Linked DNA regions of Actinomadura luzonensis. The protein of the gene in region 2 interacts with the protein of the main gene of each other region in a pairwise test. Links are inferred from orthologs where the notes say so. Each region holds a gene or a part of one and is shown on either strand. Other genes may lie near its edges.

Region 1 (4,227 bases), on a different replicon or contig from region 2:
TGCGTATGAGAAGCCGGGTGAGGTCGTCGGCGGTGAGGCCGTGCCGGGTGAGCCGCTGTGCGAAGGCGGTGAGCAGGTGCGCGTACCCGTAGCCGCCGTAGCGGACCAGCATCGTCTTGAGGAAGACGTCGCTGGACAGCAGTAATCTGCCGGCGTAGCCGGCGCGGACCAGTTCCACGATGGCACGCGCGTTGTCCTCGTCGGACGGCGACTGCGCGGCCTGGTCGGCGAAGTAGAACTCGAGGCCGACCATGTCGTACTCGATCCAGGCGCCGCGGTCCGCGAGGTCGTGCTGGTAGTCCACGTCCCGCATGCTGGGATTGAGATGGCACAGCACGGTGGCCTCCAGCGAGGCGCCCTCCTCGGCGACGACGTCCAGCACGCGGCCGCCATGCCGTTCCCAGCCCGGCAGGTGGATCGAGAGCGGCAGGCCGGTGCGCCGCTGGGCGATGGCGGCTCCCCGTAGCACCTTCTCCTCTTCTTGGGTGAAGGCGGCCGACACCCCGATCTCGCCGATGATGCCGGGGCGTACGCCGTTCACTCCCTCGCTGATCTCCTGTTCCAGATGGTCGGCGACGTCCACCGCGGTCATTCCCCGGACCTGGGCGGGATGACTGGCCTCGAGATAGAAGCCGCAGCCCATGATGATGTTGAGCCCTGTGTTCCGCGCTATGCGGGCCAAGGCGCCGGGGTCGCGCCCGATGCCGCTGCACGTCTGCTCGACGACGCTGGCTCCGCCGGCCTCGGCGAACCGAGCCAGCTCCGCACTCACCAGGCCGACGTCGTCCAGCCGGCAGTTGTCGAGGGACAGGAAGGGGTCGTTGCGCAACCGTCCCAGGTACGACATGCGTACGGGACCGGCGGCGATCTCCTGCCCGGTCAGGTCGTCCGGAGCCGGAGGGTTCCAGCACGACGTGCAGTCGTTGATCAGATGCTCGTGCATGAGCGTGACCCCGAGATCGCCGGCGTCGATCGCGCCGGTCACCGTCATCACACTGGTCATGACCGCTGAAGGAAGATCTGGCCGAACAGTTTGGCATTGATCACGACGGCTCCCAGAAGTATCGCTCCTTGCACGATCTGCACGTAGAACGGGTTGACGTGAGCCAGGCTGAGGCCGTTCTCGATGAGCCCGAGCGTGAGAACGGCGAGAACGGTGCCAGTGACGCTGCCGCGCCCGCCGAACAGACTTGTCCCGCCGAGGACCACGGCAGTGATGACGGTGAGCTCGAATCCCACTCCCTGGTTGGCGGACCCGCTGTCCAGCCGCAGCGCCACGAGCGTGCCCGCGAGCGCGGCGGCGGACCCCGCCAGGACGAAGACCAGAGCGCCGACCAGGCGGACGTTCACCCCGGCCCGGCGCAGGGATTCCCGCTGGCTGCCCAGGGCGACCACGTACCGGCCGAAGGGCGTCATGTGGAAGGCGACCCAGCCTGCGACCGTGACGACCCCGGCGATGAGCGCCTGGACGGGGATTCCCGCGACGCGCCCGTGGCCGAGGAATCCCACCCATCCGTCGTCGGAGAGCGCGATCGAGTAACCGTTCGTGGCCCGCAGTGCGATGCCGCGGATGATCCCCAGAGTGGCCAGCGTGACGATGAAGGAGGGAATCCGCTGGTAGCAGGAGCACCAGCCGTTGACGATCCCGATGGCGGCGCCGGCCGCCACGACGGTCACCAGGGCGAGACCGGGCTCGACCCCATGAGAGACCAGCACGGCCAGCAGAACCCCGGACAACGCCATGACGGAGCCGACGGACAGGTCGATCCCCGCTGTGGCGACGACGAACGTCATGGCCACCGCCACGATGAGCGCCGGGCTGGTCTGCCTCAGCACATTCAGCGCGTTGTCCCAGCTCAGAAAGGTCTCGGCGGTGAAGGAGAACAACGTGACCACGGCCAGGAGCACGACGGCGATCGAGACGGTGGGCAGGTGAGCGTTCAGGAAGGCGTGCAGCCGGGTGACCGGAGCGGCCACCGGCCGGTCGAGGACGTCAGCCATGCCGCGCCCTCTCCCCGACGATCTCGGAGACCAGTTCCTCGACGCTGGTGCTCGCGGTCTCCAGTTCCGCGCGGACCACGCCCTCGGCCATCACCGCCAGCCGGTCACAGACGACGAACAGGTCCTGCAGGCGGTGGGTGATGAGGATGACGCTCACGCCGCGGGCGGACACCGTGCGGATCAGTTCCAGAACGGTGTTGACCTCGGTGATCGCGAGGGCGGCCGTCGGCTCGTCGAGGATCAGCACCTTGGGGTCCACGATCAGGGCCCTTGCTATGGCCACCGCCTGCCTCTGTCCCCCCGACAGGCCGCGCGCAAGTGCCGTGGTCCGGGGGATGCGGATGCGCAGCATGTCGAGCCAGTGCCTGGCCTGCTGGTGCATCAGCCGCTTGTGCAGGAATAGACCGCCTCTGCGGGGCTCCGCGCCGAGGAACAGATTGCCCGCGACGTCGAGGTCGTCGCACAACGCGAGATCCTGGTAGACCATCGCGATGCCGGCCTGTTTGGCCGCCCGGGGGCTGGTGAAGGACCGAGGCCGGCCATCGACCAGGGTCGTGCCGGAATCGGGGAGGACGGCTCCGGCGAGGATCTTCATCGCCGTGGACTTGCCTGCCGCGTTGTCCCCCACGAGCCCGAGCACTTCGCCCGGCCGTACGCCGAGGGTGAGGCCCCGCAGGGCGTCGACGGATCCATACCGCTTGTGAACCCCGACGAGTTCTGCCCTGTGGTGGGGGGTCATGCGAAGGCCGACCGGTAAGAGTCGACGTTGTCCTTGGTGACGATCGTGACCGGCACGTTGATGGTCTTCTCGGTGGGCAGCCCGCGTATCAGCGCGTCGGCCGCCTTCACCGCCTCCTGTCCTTCAGCCAGGGGATTCTGCTGGACGACGCCGGCCACGTATCCGCGGTCGATACCGTTGATGGCCTGCTTGGTGAGGTCCCAGCCGAACACCTTGACGTGGTCGGCGGCGGCTCGGGCCTCGACGGCGGCGACGGTCCCGAGCAGGGCGGGCTCGCCGGTGGCGTAGACGATGTCCAGGTTGGGCTGGGCGGTCAGCAGATTCTCCGCCGCCGCGGCCGCGCCTTCCTGGGTGTTCTTGCCGTCCACCGTCTGGAGAACGCGCGCGCCGGCCGCCTTGACGGTGGTCTCGAAGGAGTCCTTGCGGATGTTCTGGATGAAGGAGTTCAGGGCGCCCACGATGCCGATCTTCGGCTCGGGCGCGTGCTGGGTGGCGTAGGAGCCGACGAACTCGCCGATCTGCTTGCTCGCCGCCTTGTTGTCCACACCGACCTGGGAGTTCACGGCCGGGTCGGTGATGACGGCGTCCACGGCGACCACCTTCAGCCCGGCGGCCGCCGCCTGCCTGATGGCGGGCTTGATGCCCTCGACGTCGATGGCGACGACGATGACCGCGTCGAAGCCCTGTTGAATGAAATTGGTGACGGCCTGGCTCTGCTGTGCGGCGTCGTCGTTGGCGTTGAAGACGGTCAGGTCGGCGCCGATACGGGCGGCTTCCTGTTGCGCGCCCTCGTTCAGCTGCGTGAAGAAGAGCGCCTGCTGGTTGATCTGCACCAATCCGATGCGAGGTCTGTCCGACGTGTTGCGGGACGCGGTCGCGGCGGGGTTCAAGTCGTCCCGCGAACAACCTGCGGGAATTATCGCCAACGCAATCAATAAGGCGGAGACAGGTTTCCTTAACTGCTTCCTCATCGAAACTCCCTCTCGCCGGTCCAGCACCGCGGACAAGGGGCAACGGGTAGCTCTGGCAATCGATTGCCGCTGTACCGCCGCGAGATTACAGCGGGGTTCTGGGGATGTCAAGATCCCTACCGGCGAGTGGTTGGATAACGTTTGCCGAACCTGTTGACGCTGCTTGGCGCCTGTGATTGCATGTCGGCCAGTGCAAGCCATCGTCAACTTCCGCCTGTTTTCCGCGCGCACCGCTTGGTGCTCTAGTTCAGAGGAACGCGGATGGATTTACAGCATTTCCCGATTCGGGAGAAAGAGGTCCGTGCGTATCGGGTGGACGGGAAGACAATCCTCTTCCGGTACCTCGACCGATACCAAACCAATGAGGTCGGCGGCTTTATCGTGGCTCGCTGTGATGCCCGCCATACGGTGGATGACATTGTCCTGAGTCTGATGGAGCGCTACGAAATAGACCGCGAGCGCGCACTTGGGGCCGTCACCGGGTTTCTGCGGGACATGCGGGCCAAGGGCTTCCTC
Region 2 (5,393 bases):
GTTCGCCCCGGCCGACGACGCGCCGGCGGCCGGCGCGGACGACTGCTGCTGCTGCACGTCGCTCTTGGTGGTGCCGCCGCACGCGCCGGTCAGCAGCACGAGGCCGGCGAGCAGCGCCACGGGACGCCAGGGGGTGCGCGTTGTCATGTCACGGACTTCCCTTCCGCAGGTGATGGTGTACGCCGCCGCCGGACCGCCCCCAGGTTCGGCGCCAGCACGGAGGCGACGAGCAGCAGGCCCGTCACGAAGTTGAGCACCTCGTTGCGCACGTCCGCGAGGATCAGCGCGTTGCGCACGACGCCGAGCAGCAGCACCGCGACCAGGACGCCGGGCAGCGTGCCCGTCCCGCCGAAGATCGACACCCCGCCGAGCAGCACGGCGGCCACCACGGCCAGCTCCAGGCCCATGCCGTTGTCGGCGCGGGCGCTGGCGTAGCGGAAGGTGTAGACCAGGGACGCCAGCGACGCCATGACCCCGGACGCCACGAACAGCCAGAGCTTGATCCGCTTGACCCGGACGCCGGAGAAGTACGCGGCCTCGACGTTCGAGCCGAGCGCCACGATCGAGCGGCCGAGCCCGGTCGCGTGCAGCACCAGGCCCGCCACCACGGCCAGCGCCACGACCAGCAGCGTCGCGAGCGGCACCGGCCCGATCGAGGCGGTCGCGAGGCTCGTGTACGCGGGCGGCAGGTCCGCCACCGCCTCGCCGCCCAGCAGCACGTACGCCAGGCCGCGGAACAGCGCGAACGTGCCGATCGTGACCGCCAGCGAGGGCAGCCCGAGCCGGGTGACGAGCAGCCCGTTGACCGCGCCGCACGCCGCGCCCACCAGCAGGCAGATCGGCATGATGGCCTCGATCGGCAGCCCGGCGTCCCACAACGTGCCGAGCACCGCGCAGGACAGGCCCAGCGTGGAGGCCACGGACAGGTCGATCTCGGCCGCCACGACCACCAGCGTCATGGTCAGCGCCATGAGCGCGATCTCGGTGGTGTCGAGCAGCAGGAACGACACGTTCGAGGCGTTGGCGAAGTTGTCCACGGCGAGCGAGGCCCACACCGCGACCCCGGCCAGCAGCACGACGATCAGCGTCTCCCAGCGGCGCAGCACGTCAGCGCGCACGGAACCTCCCCCTGCGCAGGGCGGCCGCCACGCGCAGCGCCAGCAGCCGGTCGAGGACGATGGCGGCCAGCAGGAGGGCGCCGTTGATCGCGGTCTGGGCCAGGGCGTCCACCCGGAGCACGGCGAGCGCGCTGGTGATGGAGGCCAGCAGGACCGCGCCGAGCGCGGCGCCGTACACGGTGCCGCTGCCGCCGAAGATGGCGACGCCGCCCACCACGACGGCGGCGATCACGTCGAGCTCCTTGCCGGTCGCGACGGTGGCGTCCACGGTGCCGAAGCGGGCCGCCCACAGCACGCCGGCCAGCCCGGCGAGGGCGCCGTTCGCGACGAACGCGGCGAGCACCCGGCGGCGGACCCGGATGCCGGCCAGCACGGCCGCCTCGGGGCTGGAGCCGATCGCGTACAGCTCGCGGCCGGAGCGCAGGTTGCGCAGCATCCAGCCGACCGCGAGCAGCACGGCCAGGGCGACCAGCGCCGGCAGGGGGACGCCGAGCACCGAGCGGGTGCCGAGGGCGAGGAAGCTCTCCGGCAGGTCGGCGGCGTTGACCTGCCGGCTGCCGGCCCACGCGTAGTCGACGCCGCGGAGGGCGTACAGGGTGCCGAGGGTGGCGACCAGGGCGGGCACCCGGGCCGCGCCGACCAGCAGCCCGTTGACCGCGCCGCAGGCCGCGCCGAGCAGCAGGCAGCCGGCGATGACCACCGGGATCGGCACGGCGGGGTGGTCGGCCAGGACCAGCGCGCCGCCGAAGGCGGACAGGCCGACGACGGAGCTGACCGACAGGTCCACGTTCCTGGTGACGACGACGAGCGTCTGGCCGACCGCGAGCAGCGCGACGATGGCCGAGTTGAGCAGGATGTCGCGGATGCTGCCGTAGCTGAGGAAGCTCGGGTTGGCCGCGCCGGTGACGCCGAACAGGACGCCGAGCGCCACCACGATGCCGAGCTCGCGCACCCGCGCCACCCGGTCCGCCAGCCGCCGGGCGCCGTTGCGGCGCGCGGTCTCCGGGGCCGCGGCGAGGCTGCTCACGGGGCTGCTCACGGGGCGCTCCTTCCGGTCGCGGCGGCCATGACGCGCTCCTCGGACGCCTCGGCCCGGTCCAGCTCGGCCACCAGCCGCCCCTCGTGCATGACGAGCACCCGGTCGGCCATGCCGAGCACCTCGGGCAGCTCGGAGGAGATCATCAGCACCGCCACCCCGCTCGCCGCCAGCTCCGACAGCAGCCGGTGCACCTCGGCCTTGGTGCCGACGTCGATGCCGCGGGTGGGCTCGTCCACGATGAGCACCGACGGCGCGCGGGCCAGCCACTTGGCCAGCACCACCTTCTGCTGGTTGCCGCCGGACAACACGTTCACCGGGTCGCTCAGCCGGGCGAACTTCAGCCGCAGCCGCACCGCCCAGTCCCTGGCCCGCTCCCGCTCGGCCGGCCGCGAGATCAGCGGCCCGCGGCGCAGCGCGGACAGCCCGGTCAGGCCGATGTTGCGCTCGATGGACAGGTCCATGACCAGGCCCTGCTGGCGGCGGTCCTCGGGCACCAGGGCGAGGCCGGCCGCCATGGCGGCCGTGGGGCTGGCCGGGCGCAGCGGCCTGCCGTCCACCTCGACGCCGCCCGCGTCCCACCGGTCGATGCCGAACACCGCCCGCGCGACCTCGCTGCGCCCGGCGCCGACCAGCCCGGCCAGGGCGACGATCTCGCCGTGCCGCACCTCGAAGGAGACGTCGGTGAACACGCCCTCGCGGGTGAGCCGGCGCACTCGGAGCGCCACCTCGCCGGCCGTGCTGTCCTGCTTGGGGAACAGGGCCGCGAGCTCCCGGCCGACCATGCGGCGGACCAGGTCGTCGGGGGTGAGGCCGGCGATGGGGTCGCTCGCCACGAGCGCGCCGTCCCGCAGGGTCGTCACCCGCTGGCACAGGGCGAAGATCTCCTCCAGCCGGTGCGAGATGAACAGCAGCGCCGCGCCCTGCTCGCGCAGCGTCCCGGCCACGCCGAACAGCCGGGCGACCTCCTGGCCGGACAGGGCGGCGGTGGGCTCGTCCATGACCAGCACCCGGGCGCGCCGCGACAGGGCCTTGGCGATCTCGACGAGCTGCTGGTCGGCGATGGACAGGCCGCGGGCCGGCCGGTCGGGGTCGAGGTGCACGCCGAGGCGGCCGAACAGCTCGGCGGCCGAGGCGCGCATGGCCCGCCGGTCGAGCCCGAGGCGGCGGCGCGGCTGGCGGCCCATGAAGATGTTCTCCATGACCGACAGGTCGGGGAACAGGGTGGGCTCCTGGTAGATGACCGCCACCCCGGCCTCCTGCGCGTCGGCCGGGCCGGCGAACTCCACCGGCCGGCCGTCGAGCAGGATCTGGCCCGAGTCGGGCCGGTGCACGCCCGACAGGATCTTCACGAGCGTGGACTTGCCCGCGCCGTTCTCGCCGGCGAGGGCGTGCGTCTCGCCGGCGCGCAGCTCCAGAGTGACCTCGCGGACGGCGCGGACCGCGCCGAACGCCTTGCTGACCTGTGAGAGGGACAGGACGGGAGTTTCCTCCATCGGCCGCACTCCCGGCAAAATCGTTTTAAGCAGTGGGAGGACGGTATTTCAGGGGACGGCGGCCCGTCAATGGTGGATCTTCACGGCTGGAAGTGCCGCAGCACCTCCGGGTTCGCCATGGCGTCGGGGTTGGCCGCCTGCTCCACCGGCGTGCCCAGCAGGATCTTGCGCACCGGCACCTCCAGCTTCTTGCCCGACAGCGTGCGCGGGATGCCGGGCACCACCCGGATCTCGTTCGGCACGTGGCGCGGCGACAGCTCGGTGCGCAGCGCGTCGCACAGCGCCCGCTCCAGCGTCCCGCTCAGCTCGGCGCCCTCGGCCAGCGTCACGTACAGCAGCAGCCGGCCCTCCTGGCCGAGCTGCCCGGTGTCGATCACCAGGCTGTCGGCGACCTCCTCGAACCGCTCGACCACCCGGTAGAACTCGCTGGTGCCCATGCGCACGCCGCCCCGGTTCAGGGTGGAGTCGGAGCGGCCGTAGATGACGCAGCTCCCGTCCTCGTTGATCTTGATCCAGTCGCCGTGCCGCCACACGCCGGGATAGACGTCGAAGTAGCTCTCGGCGTACCGCTCGCCGTCCGGGTCGTTCCAGAACATCACCGGCATCGACGGCATGGGCCGCGTGATCACCAGCTCGCCCACCTCGCCCGTGACGGGCTTGCCCGCCGGGTCGTACGCCTCCACCTTCGCCCCCAGCGACCGGCACGGGATGATGCCCGCCCGGATCGGGTGCAGCACGGTCGCCCCGACGAAGCCGGTGCACACGTCCGTGCCGCCGGAGAACGACCCCACCGGCACCCCGGGCAGCTCGGCGGTCACCCAGGCGAACCCCTCGGGCGGCAGCGGCGACCCGGTCGAGCCGACCCCGCGCAGCCGTTCCAGCCCGGTGGGCCGGATGCCGGCCTTCAGCGAGGCCATGATGTACGGCGCCCCGGTGCCGAAGTAGGTGACCCCCTCCGAGTCGGCGATCCGCCACAGCGCGGCGGGGGAGGGATGGGCGGCCGAGCCGTCGTACAGGACCGCCGTGGCCCCCACCAGCAGGGCGCCGACGAGGTAGTTCCACATCATCCAGCCAGTGGTGGTGTACCAGAAGAACACATCCCCCTCGCCCAGGTCCTGGTGGAAGGAGAGCGACTTCAGGTGCTCCAGCACGATGCCGCCGTGGCCGTGCACGATCGGCTTGGGCAGCCCGGTCGTGCCGCTGGAGTAGAGGATCCACAAGGGGTGGTCGAACGGCACCCGCTCGAACTCCAGCGGCGCCTCCTCCGCGCGCAGCCCCTCCCATCCCACCACCTGGCCGTGCGGCACCTGCCGGGTGTGCAGCGGAAGGGGCTCGGCCTGCTGCGGGGCCCGGCCCTCCTCGGCCGCCGCCAGGTAGGGGATCCACACGGTGGCGCGCAGCGAGGGCAGCGCGGCGGCGATCTCGTTGACCGCGGCCGAGCGGTCGTAGCTCCTGCCGTTGTAGTGGTAGCCGTCGACCGCGATGAGCACCTTGGGCGCGATCTGCCGGAACCGGTCGACGATGCTCGGCACCCCGAAGTCGGGGGAGCCGGCCGACCAGATCGCCCCCAGCGAGGCGGTGGCGAGGAAGGCGATGAGGGCCTGCGGGATGTTCGGCAGGTAGCCGGCCACCCGGTCGCCGCGCGTCACGCCGAGGCGGACCAGCCCGGCCCGCACCCGGGCGACCTCCTCGCGCAGCTCGGCGAAGGTCAGCTCCTGGCGGGCGCCGTCCTCCGAGACGAAG

The links. Proteins that work in one complex are often made in the same cells at the same time.
Region 1: the proteins of MF672_RS46185 (region 2) and MF672_RS01160 interact in binary tests that used the Escherichia coli proteins (3 or more experiments, as listed by UniProt). The link is inferred for Actinomadura luzonensis from one-to-one orthologs.

The regions. Positions count from the first base shown.
Region 1 is NZ_JAKRKC020000001.1:249,493-253,719, reverse strand. The notes cover bases 1-3,000. They hold MF672_RS01160 (ABC transporter permease), read right to left. Parts: upstream 2,002-3,000; coding sequence 1,000-2,001; downstream 1-999. Other genes in these bases: MF672_RS01150 (substrate-binding domain-containing protein), read right to left, coding at 2,737-3,000; MF672_RS01155 (ATP-binding cassette domain-containing protein), read right to left, coding at 1,994-2,740; MF672_RS01165 (phosphotriesterase family protein), read right to left, coding at 1-991. Also shown: more of MF672_RS01150, read right to left, coding at 3,001-3,711; MF672_RS01145 (PqqD family protein), read left to right, coding at 3,973-4,227. UniProt on the Escherichia coli protein: Part of the ABC transporter complex RbsABC involved in ribose import.
Region 2 is NZ_JAKRKC020000003.1:240,639-246,031, reverse strand. The notes cover bases 1,407-4,345. They hold MF672_RS46185 (sugar ABC transporter ATP-binding protein), read right to left. Parts: upstream 3,660-4,345; coding sequence 2,154-3,659; downstream 1,407-2,153. Other genes in these bases: MF672_RS46180 (acetoacetate--CoA ligase), read right to left, coding at 3,731-4,345; MF672_RS46190 (ABC transporter permease), read right to left, coding at 1,407-2,157. Also shown: rhaS (rhamnose ABC transporter substrate-binding protein), read right to left, coding at 1-147; MF672_RS46195 (ABC transporter permease), read right to left, coding at 144-1,118; more of MF672_RS46190, read right to left, coding at 1,108-1,406; more of MF672_RS46180, read right to left, coding at 4,346-5,393. UniProt on the Escherichia coli protein: Part of the ABC transporter complex RbsABC involved in ribose import. Responsible for energy coupling to the transport system.